DNA from 2 places in the Paenibacillus sp. JL3B1040 genome. Region 2 is predicted to be linked to the other one. Evidence: a T-box and tRNA genes for the amino acid it is inferred to sense, from the RefSeq annotation. Region 2 holds a T-box; the other holds one or more tRNA genes.
The links. The T-box of region 2 lies ahead of tyrS (tyrosine--tRNA ligase). A T-box ahead of a tRNA ligase gene usually reads a tRNA of that ligase, here a tRNA-Tyr.
Positions count from the first base shown of each region.

Region 1 (5,134 bases), 1.3 Mb from region 2:
AAACAGCCCAGACCATCAGCTAAGGTCCCCAAGTGTGTGTTAAGTGGGAAAGGATGTGGAGTTGCACAGACAACCAGGATGTTGGCTTAGAAGCAGCCATCATTTAAAGAGTGCGTAATAGCTCACTGGTCGAGTGACTCTGCGCCGAAAATGTAACGGGGCTAAACACACCACCGAAGCTATGGCTTGAATCGACTTCACTGCTTCTTTGAGGCGGTGCTAGACCGAGACATTTTTGCCGAAAGCTACCGATGAATAAATTCAAAGGTTTCGGCCAAATGGTTCTCGGGGTTAAACCCACTTCGAAGCTGGAGTGAAGTCGATTCAGGGGTAGGGGAGCGTTGTATGTAGGTTGAAGGTGTACCGTAAGGAGCGCTGGACAGCATACAAGTGAGAATGCCGGTATGAGTAACGAAAAGATCAGTGAGAATCTGATCCGCCGAAAGCCTAAGGGTTCCTGAGGAAGGTTCGTCCGCTCAGGGTAAGTCGGGACCTAAGGCGAGGCCGAAAGGCGTAGTCGAAGGACAACAGGTTGAAATTCCTGTACCACCGTAATCCGTTATGAGCGATGGGGTGACGCAGCAGGGTAGTGACGCGGGGCGATGGAATGCCCCGTCCAAGCAGTGAGGCTGGTGTGTAGGCAAATCCGCACACTTTAAGGCTGGGCTGTGATGGGGAGGGAAAATTTACAGTACCGAAGGTCATGATCTCACACTGCCGAGAAAAGCCTCTAGCCAGGAGAAGGTGCCCGTACCGCAAACCGACACAGGTAGGCGAGAAGAGAATTCTAAGGCGCGCGGAAGAACTCTCGTTAAGGAACTCGGCAAAATGACCCCGTAACTTCGGGAGAAGGGGTGCCCCGGTAGAGTGAATAGCTCGAGGGGGCCGCAGTGAAAAGGCCCAAGCGACTGTTTAGCAAAAACACAGGTCTGTGCGAAGCCGCAAGGCGAAGTATACGGGCTGACGCCTGCCCGGTGCTGGAAGGTTAAGGGGAGCGGTTAGGAGGCAACTCCGAAGCTGTGAACCGAAGCCCCAGTAAACGGCGGCCGTAACTATAACGGTCCTAAGGTAGCGAAATTCCTTGTCAGGTAAATTCTGACCCGCACGAATGGCGTAACGACTTGGGCGCTGTCTCAACGAGAGATCCGGTGAAATTTTAATACCTGTGAAGATGCAGGTTACCCGCGACAAGACGGAAAGACCCCATGGAGCTTTACTGCAGCTTGATATTGGACTTTGATACGATTTGTACAGGATAGGTGGGAGCCTAGGAAGCCGGAGCGCCAGCTTCGGTGGAGGCGCCGTTGGGATACCACCCTGATCGTATCGGAGTTCTAACCTGGTACCGTAAGCCGGTGCGGGGACAGTGTCAGGCGGGCAGTTTGACTGGGGCGGTCGCCTCCTAAAGAGTAACGGAGGCGCCCCAAGGTTCCCTCAGAATGGTTGGAAATCATTCGCAGAGTGCAAAGGCAAAAGGGAGCTTGACTGCGAGACTGACAAGTCGAGCAGGGACGAAAGTCGGGCTTAGTGATCCGGTGGTACCGCATGGAAGGGCCATCGCTCAACGGATAAAAGCTACCCTGGGGATAACAGGCTTATCTCCCCCAAGAGTCCACATCGACGGGGAGGTTTGGCACCTCGATGTCGGCTCATCGCATCCTGGGGCTGAAGTAGGTCCCAAGGGTTGGGCTGTTCGCCCATTAAAGCGGTACGCGAGCTGGGTTCAGAACGTCGTGAGACAGTTCGGTCCCTATCTGTCGTGGGCGTAGGAAATTTGAGAGGAGCTGTCCTTAGTACGAGAGGACCGGGATGGACGCACCGCTGGTGCACCAGTTGTTCCGCCAGGAGCACAGCTGGGTAGCTAAGTGCGGACGGGATAAGCGCTGAAAGCATCTAAGCGTGAAGCCCCCCTCAAGATGAGATTTCCCAGTATGTAAGACCCCTTGAAGACGACGAGGTTGATAGGCCTGAGGTGGAAGTGCAGCAATGTATGGAGCTGATAGGTACTAATCGGTCGAGGGCTTATCCAAAAATCACCTCCAAAAAGTGGCGTCAGGCTGAACAAGCCGATCCGAGCACTTGCGGAGACTAACACGCAAATGAAGTTTCGTATCCAGTTTTCAAGGATTAAACCTTGAAAAGTTTATAATGTTCCCTGATAGCTCAGTCGGTAGAGCACTCGACTGTTAATCGAGTTGTCACAGGTTCGAGTCCTGTTCGGGGAGTCAAAGTCCCAGGAAGTAGGTTTCTACTTCTGAGATGCACTTCATTACTTCTTGGGATCTTATATTTGGAGAGGTGTCCGAGTTGGCCGAAGGAGCACGATTGGAAATCGTGTAGGCGTCACAAGCGTCTCGAGGGTTCGAATCCCTCTCTCTCCGCCATTATCTTTCTGTTTTAAAGCATGGCCCGTTGGTCAAGGGGTTAAGACACCTCCCTTTCACGGAGGTAACAGGGGTTCGAATCCCCTACGGGTCATATCTTTCTTCATTCATTTCGAGTTGATTTTGATGGATTGACTTGATTTGTGCATGGGTTATCTGGTACAATAAAACTTGTCTTTTCCCTTGGAGGCTTAGCTCAGCTGGGAGAGCATCTGCCTTACAAGCAGAGGGTCGGGGGTTCGATCCCCTCAGCCTCCACCATATCACTTACTACAGAAGTGAATAGATTTTCTTCTTACTGACGCGGGGTGGAGCAGCCCGGTAGCTCGTCGGGCTCATAACCCGAAGGCCGCAGGTTCAAATCCTGCCCCCGCAATTATCCTCGAATGAGGATGGCATTATCCAAGTGTGGAGCCGTGGTGTAGAGGCCTAACATGCCTGCCTGTCACGCAGGAGACCGCGGGTTCGAATCCCGTCGGCTCCGCCATTTAAGTAAATATAATAAGGCTCGGTAGCTCAGTTGGTAGAGCAGAGGACTGAAAATCCTCGTGTCGGCGGTTCGATTCCGTCCCGAGCCACCATTCAACGTAATCGTTCGTTGAAGAGCCGGTGTAGCTCAACTGGTAGAGCAACTGACTTGTAATCAGTAGGTTGGGGGTTCAAGTCCTCTCGCCGGCACCACGTGGAGGCTTAGCGAAGTGGCCAAACGCAGCAGACTGTAAATCTGTTCTCTGACGAGTTCGGTGGTTCGAATCCATCAGCCTCCACCAGTTTATAGGGGCATAGTTTAAAGGTAGAACAAAGGTCTCCAAAACCTTTGGTGTGGGTTCAATTCCTGCTGCCCCTGCCACATTTTCTAGGATAGTGAACTTCATATTATGGCGGTCGTGGCGAAGGGGTTAACGCACCGGATTGTGGCTCCGGCATTCGTGGGTTCAAGTCCCATCGATCGCCCCATTTACTTTAACAATCAAATATAGTGGGGATTAGCCAAGCGGTAAGGCAACGGACTTTGACTCCGTCATGCATAGGTTCGAATCCTATATCCCCAGTATAAGCGGACGTGGCTCAGCGGTAGAGCATCGCCTTGCCAAGGCGAGGGTCGCGGGTTCGATTCCCGTCGTCCGCTCCATTTTTATATCATGGCGCCATAGCCAAGTGGTAAGGCACAGCTCTGCAAAAGCTTTATCCCCAGTTCGAGTCTGGGTGGCGCCTCCATGATTTGTTTCGCGGGAGTGGCGGAATCGGCAGACGCACAGGACTTAAAATCCTGCGGTAGGTGACTACCGTACCAGTTCAAGTCTGGTCTTCCGCACTTTTGAACAATTTAATACATGCCGGTGTGGCGGAATGGCAGACGCGCTCGACTCAAAATCGAGTGGGGAGACCCGTGGAGGTTCGAGTCCTCTCACCGGTACCATCTTAATAATCAAAAGTTCATTAGATTAATTCTAATGAACTTTTTTTATATTTTGATGACTGCATTCATTGTATTGGCTGAAGAAACCTTGGAACGGTACTCCAAGTGAGAATAGATACTTGATGTAGACCAATATGTCCCGGCTACGCTTGAACTTCCTTCATACTGACGCCATTGCTTAAAGGCAATGTTGCGCAGCTATGGCGAAGATCATGAAAACGGATGTGTCGCATGTTGTGCTTCTTTAAAACAAGGGCAAAATGTTGAGTGAACTGGGCTTAGTAACTGGTTTTGTGCAAGATGTTCGGAATGGATGGTTGAGGGACTTAGACTCCTACAGTCCAAACTGTCACAATCAGAGATGGAACAAGTGAATAAATTCTTAGAGATTTTTATGAAATTTCAGCATCCGTATATCTTTCTCAGAAATGAAAATACCGCCTAAGTGTTGTTGAATAACGCTTGAGCGGTATTTTCATACTCATCGGGAACATTGCGTTTTTTTTGAGTGCAGCGTACCGTGATTTTAGTTCATTCAGACACCCCAAATGAAAGTTCACCTAATGGGAAGGCAGTTGCACACCTTAAACGAATTAATAATCCGTAATATTTCCGCACCAGCGAGTGATTCCTTCATTTATGGTTTGCCTTGGATCTGGATCGGATAGAGGAATCGCCCAGGCAATATGTCCATCCGGCCGAATCAACGCGGTGTGGACGTCGTTCCAATCCGCGTCAGCCTCAGCCAAAGAAACATGTACAACTTGAAGGTTGCTATACGTTTCCCATTGACCGCTATTCTGTTCATCAGAATGGAGATGTAACAGGAGAAAAGTACCTTTGTTCAGAAGCGGATAGGAGTTCATCCATTGTCCATCTTTCAGCTTTAAGCGGAGATCCTTGAATCGTTTCCCGTTCAAGGGATGGGAAGGTGCTTCGGCGTCGGGTGCATAATGTACATCCAGGGCGGAAATCTGTGCAGCGATTTGATAATTAGCCTCCGGTATTTGAATCAGATTAGCCAGCATGCTTCGCAGTTCCGTGATGGGAGGAGTCACGTCCAGAAGCAGGGTCTGGACCTCGGTATTCCGTAGCAAGGCCGTATTCCATGGAAAACGTTCGGCATGACTGTCCAATAGCCAGTCCGTGGCCCAGCCTTTGATTGCTCCTGCAAGCTTCCAGCCTAAGTTCATCGCTTCCTGTAAGCCGACGTTCATTCCCTGTCCACCAGCGGGAAAATGAATGTGCGCCGAATCTCCCGCCAAGAACAAGCGACCATTCCGATAGCGTCCGGCTTGCCGCGTCGCATTTCCGAAACGGGACATCCACT
Region 1 is NZ_CM169317.1:4,837,302-4,842,435, reverse strand. It holds rRNA gene ACZF99_RS22245 (23S ribosomal RNA) at 1-2,030, shown strand, start outside; tRNA gene ACZF99_RS22240 (tRNA-Asn) at 2,153-2,225, shown strand; tRNA gene ACZF99_RS22235 (tRNA-Ser) at 2,293-2,384, shown strand; tRNA gene ACZF99_RS22230 (tRNA-Glu) at 2,407-2,478, shown strand; tRNA gene ACZF99_RS22225 (tRNA-Val) at 2,570-2,645, shown strand; tRNA gene ACZF99_RS22220 (tRNA-Met) at 2,687-2,760, shown strand; tRNA gene ACZF99_RS22215 (tRNA-Asp) at 2,795-2,871, shown strand; tRNA gene ACZF99_RS22210 (tRNA-Phe) at 2,890-2,965, shown strand; tRNA gene ACZF99_RS22205 (tRNA-Thr) at 2,990-3,065, shown strand; tRNA gene ACZF99_RS22200 (tRNA-Tyr) at 3,069-3,154, shown strand; tRNA gene ACZF99_RS22195 (tRNA-Trp) at 3,161-3,234, shown strand; tRNA gene ACZF99_RS22190 (tRNA-His) at 3,266-3,341, shown strand; tRNA gene ACZF99_RS22185 (tRNA-Gln) at 3,365-3,436, shown strand; tRNA gene ACZF99_RS22180 (tRNA-Gly) at 3,442-3,516, shown strand; tRNA gene ACZF99_RS22175 (tRNA-Cys) at 3,529-3,602, shown strand; tRNA gene ACZF99_RS22170 (tRNA-Leu) at 3,614-3,699, shown strand; tRNA gene ACZF99_RS22165 (tRNA-Leu) at 3,721-3,804, shown strand; gene ACZF99_RS22160 (FAD-dependent monooxygenase) at 4,398-5,134, opposite strand, start outside.
Region 1: it has a tRNA-Tyr gene. The T-box ahead of tyrS (tyrosine--tRNA ligase) is inferred to sense a tRNA for this amino acid. The anticodon was not compared.

Region 2 (5,134 bases):
TTTGCCGGCATCCGACAGCGTATTGACCGGTTCGCGGTAGCCGATCCATACCCCCAGCGTGACGTCCGGCGAATACCCCATAAACCAGACGTCGGCGTAGTTTTGCGTCGTTCCGGTCTTGCCGACGACCGGGATTTTGCCATAGTTCTTGAAATCGCTTTTGATCGATTTGCCGGTGCCGTCCTTGATGACGGTGCGCAGCATATCGGTCATCAGGTAAGCCGTTTGCTCGGAAAATACCTGCTTCGGTTCGACCTTATGCTTATATACGATATCCCCTTTGGCGTCGGTGATTTTCTCGATCATGTAAGCATCGGTAAACTTCCCGCCGTTGGCAATGGCACTGTATGCGTTGGTCAGTTCCTCGACGGTGACGCCATATTTCAAGCCGCCGAGCACGCCGGTTTGGGCGCTGTAATCCTCGTCCTCCAGCGTTGTGATGCCGAGCTTCTTGGAGAAATCCCAGGCTTTGTCGATGCCGACGATGTTGTTGAACACCCGAAGCGCCGGGATGTTCCGCGATTCGTTCAGCGCGGTCCGCACCGTCACAAGGCCCTTGTAACCGCCGCTGGAATTGACCGGAATATGGAAGCCCTTCTGGTAGTCCTTCAAAATCATCGGCGAATCGTCGATGATGCTGGCCGGCTGGACGAGCCCGGCTTCGAGGGCCGGCAAATAAGCGGCGATCGGCTTCATCGTGGAGCCCGGCTGCCGTTTCATCTGCGTTGCATAGTTCATTTGCTCCGTGTAGAAGTCGCGTCCTTCGATCATCCCGAGGATCGCGCCGGTCTTGTTGTCGATCATCATCGAAGCGACTTGCTCCAGACCTTTCTTCTCGCTGAACGGCGAGAAATTGTCGGCGTTGTCCGACACCTTGTGCATGGAGTTGTAGACCTTCTTGTCGATGGTCGTGTAGACCCGGTACCCCCCGGTCAGCAGCTCCTGCCGGGCTTCCTCAAGGATTTGCGTGTTGGCGGCGACTTCCTCTTTGGTCATCTCCGGATTGTTGAGCATCGCAATAACGATCGCGCCTTGCCGTTCCGTCTCCAGCATCAGATACGGGAAGGTGTCGTAAGCCTTCTTCGTCGTTTTGGCCAGCGAACCCTTGATGTCGAATGCCATCGCTTCGTCATATTGCGCCTGCGTGATTTTGTTCTCCTCGAGCATGCGCTGCAGCACCAACTGCTGACGTTTCACGGCCCGACCAAAGGCCTCTTCGTTGAATTCGCCTTTGCCGTTAAAAGCGGAATACGTGGAAGGGAGCTGAGGCAAACCGGCCAAATACGCCGCTTGAGCGATGTTCAGATCCGCCAGATTGCTGATGTTGAAGAGGCCCTTCGCGGCGGCCTTGATGCCGTATACCTGATAGCCGTTCGAACCGTTGCCGAAAGGAACCTTATTCATATAAGCCGTGATGATTTCTTCCTTGGATAAAAAACGCTCCAGCCGAAGCGCCAGCAGCATTTCCTTGACCTTCCGGTCTTCGGTCTTATCCAGGTTCAGGAACACGCGGCGCGCCAATTGCTGCGTCAGCGTACTGCCGCCGGTCTGCACGTCTTCCTTGAGCAACCGCTGCTTGACCGCCCGCAGCGTGCCCTTAAAGTCGATACCGATGTGTTCCTCGAAATGGTTGTCTTCGATGGCGATTACCGCATCGAGTACGATTTGCGGGATCTCCTTGTAAGTGACGGGGCGTCGGTCCTCTTCGGAGCGGAGCTGGCCGATCGGTTGACCGTCACGGAAATAGGCGAAGCCCGTCATTTCATTATGGTTGATTTTCGCTTCAATGTCGGCGCGTGACCGTACCGGTTCGTCCTTGACGATGGAGGATACGTATCCGAATACGGCCCCCCCGACAAACAGCGCGCCGGCAAATCCAAACAGAACGAGCCAACCCGTTATCGCCCAGGCGATCCGGCCTTTTTTGCGCTTTCGGGCGGGTTTAGCGGGTTTTTCGCTCCGGTTGTTGCGCCGCAGCTTGCCGGAGTTTTTGTCGTTCTCATGATCCATGCATGATCCTCCTTTATAAACAGCAACATTATAGCATAAAAAAGGGGATTTGGATGTTTTTTCAGCGCATTTTGGCGTGTTGTAGAGCCTTGTTCATGCTTATGACCTAGTTTTCGTAGGTTTGACTTTGCAAATGCATCTATGTTATATATTATTTTAAATCGCATATCGACAAAAGGCTTGGAAAGACTCAGTAGAAGGCGGAATCCCGCCGCTCAGAGAATCGGTGGTCGCTGTGAACCGAATGGGCGGATCCCTTTTGAAATACCGTCTGGAGCCGTCCGGGGGAACGCGCGGGAACATGCCGATGCGCCAGTAGTCCGGTACCGGGGTCCCCCGTTATGTTAATGAAGTGAAAACCGTGCACGGTTCGCTCGCACCATCATGGACGAGATCCGGGCAGCGGTTTTAATTAGGGTGGTAACGCGAGTGCTCCTTCTCGTCCCTTGGGATGGGAAGGAGCATTTTTGCGTTCATTTTCATAGGTGTACTGAACAATTTGGATGGAGGTAAGAGCAATGAAGTGGGAAGAATTAAGCGCGGCGCAGCAAGCCGAGGTTGAACGCCAGCTTCAGGTGATTTCCCGCGGCGTGGTGGAGATCGTGCCGGAGGATGAATTGAAGCAGAAAGTGATCAAGTCAGTTGTGACCGGCAAGCCGCTTAAGGTGAAGCTGGGGCTGGACCCTTCCGCGCCGGACATTCACGTCGGCCATACGGTGGTGATGCAGAAGCTGCGCCAATTTCAGGAGCTGGGGCATCAGGTGCAGTTGATTATCGGCGACTTCACGGGGCGGATCGGCGACCCGACCGGAAAATCGGAAACCCGTAAGCAGTTGACCGAAGAAGACGTACAACGGAACGCGGAAACGTACCGTCAGCAAATTTTCAAAATTTTAGACCCGTCCAAAACCCAGGTCAATTTCAACTCCGAATGGCTGGCCCCGATGACGTTTGCCGATGTGGTGAAGTTATCCGCCAAGGTGACCGTGGCGCGCATGCTCGAACGCGACGATTTTACGAAGCGGTACACGAGCGGGCAGCCGATCAGCATCCACGAGTTTTTCTACCCGCTGATGCAGGGCATGGATTCGGTGGCGCTGGAAAGCGACATCGAGCTTGGGGGAACGGACCAGAAGTTTAATCTGCTCATGGGCCGGACGCTGCAAAAAGAATATGGCAAAGACACGCAAATCGCGATTATGACGCCGATCATCGAAGGCTTGGACGGCGTACAGAAGATGAGTAAAAGCCTCGGCAACTACATCGGCATCGACGAGGCGCCCAACGAAATTTACGGCAAAGCGATGTCCGTGCCGGACGAGCTGATGGCGAAATACTACGAGCTCGTGACGGACCTGTCCCTGGAAGAATTGGCCGCACTCACCGAGGGCCTTAAATCCGGGGATGTCCATCCGCGCGACGCCAAGATGAGACTCGCCCACACGCTGGTCCGGATGTACCATGGCCAGGAAGCGGCCGATGCAGCCCAGGAGCATTTCGTGACCGTATTCCAGCAGCGGGCGCTGCCGGAGGATATCGAGGAGAAGGAGATTCCTGCCGCGGAACTGGAGGATGGGAAAATCCGCCTGATCAAGCTGCTGACGCTGATCGGATTCGCCGCATCCAACGGGGAAGCCAAACGCAGCATCCAGCAGGGCGCGGTGAAGCTGAACGAAGCGAAGATCAGCGATCCGAACGCGGAAGTGGAACTGGCGGGCGGAGAGATCGTCCAAGTCGGCAAACGCAAATTCGCCAAGCTGCAAATCAATTAATATGAAAAGAACCCCGAAACGATTGGTTAGGGGTTCTCTTTATTAACACGAAAAAACCGGCCAAAGTCGATAACGACTTGGCCGGTTTGGCATTGATCAATCTTAACGGTTGTAGAATTCGACGATTTGCTTCTCGTCGATGTCTTGCGACAGCTCGGAACGCTCCGGCAAACGGATGTATTTGCCTTCCAGGGCCGTGTCGTTGAATTCCAGGTAAGCCGGAAGATGCGAACGGTTCTCCAAGGCTTCTTTCACCGAGGAAAGGCCGCGGCTTCTTTCGCGAAGACCGATCACGTCGCCGATGTTCACGCGGTAGGAAGCGATGTCCACTTTCTTGCCGTTCACGGTGACGTGGCCATGGGATACGAGCTGACGCGCGCCGGCGCGGGAGTTCGCGAAGCCCAGACGATAAACGAGGTTGTCCAACCGGCTTTCAAGCAGGAACATGAACGTTTCGCCCGCGATACCAGGCATGTGCTGCGCTTTCTCGAAGAGGGTGCGGAATTGCTTCTCGCCCAAGCCGTACATGTGGCGCAGTTTTTGTTTCTCGAGCAGCTGTGCTCCGTAGTTGCTTACTTTTCTGCGTTGGTTAGCGCCGTGTTGTCCCGGAGGGAACGGACGCTTCAAATCTTTGCCAGTACCGCTCAAGGAAATGCCGAGACGGCGGCTGAGTTTAAATTTAGGACCTGTGTAACGTGCCATTGTATAGGTAGACTCCTTTGTTGGTTAAATTTCGTATAGGGTTCTACTTGCGCGGGTTTTGTTTTGGATGAGCGAAGGATAGATGAAAGATACGCTCCCTGACAGGAAAGTTCAGCCGCTGTCCCGTCAGCAACAAAAACCGAGAGGGTGCTCGCATGCGTTACGCCCTAAGCAAGACTCTATCCAGTCTTTTTCAACAATATATATTATATGATTTAAGGGGATAAAGTCAATAAGGGGTTTTGTTGGGAAAGGCGTTTTTTTGTCGATAGGGCTTTTGGCCTAAAAAAATATCTTAAACCTTAGGAATTGTAATGCAAAACCCTTAGGAAGATAGTAAAATGGAGATAATAAATAAAAATCGGATTCCTACGAAATGGACAAGCTTGAACTTCAGGGAAGGAAGCTTGTCCGTTTGGTATTTATCGCAAGGCGAAGGCAAAAATCCAACGCAGCATATAAAGGAGCTTTTTTATGGCCGATCAATCCAAGGGTCAGCCGGTGCTGAGCCCGAATAGTGCATCTGTCCCGCCGCGGCTTGAGGATGGCGACAATTATACGGATTGGCTGCGGCAGCTAGATATTACCGTCCATGATTTTCCTTATATCGATTCTATTTTAAAACAGGGATATGCCGAGTGGCGCAAGCA
Region 2 is NZ_CM169317.1:3,536,972-3,542,105, reverse strand. It holds gene ACZF99_RS16035 (transglycosylase domain-containing protein) at 1-2,010, opposite strand, end outside; T-box leader at 2,183-2,460, shown strand; gene tyrS (tyrosine--tRNA ligase) at 2,529-3,782, shown strand; gene rpsD (30S ribosomal protein S4) at 3,885-4,484, opposite strand; gene ACZF99_RS16020 (diguanylate cyclase) at 4,959-5,134, shown strand, end outside.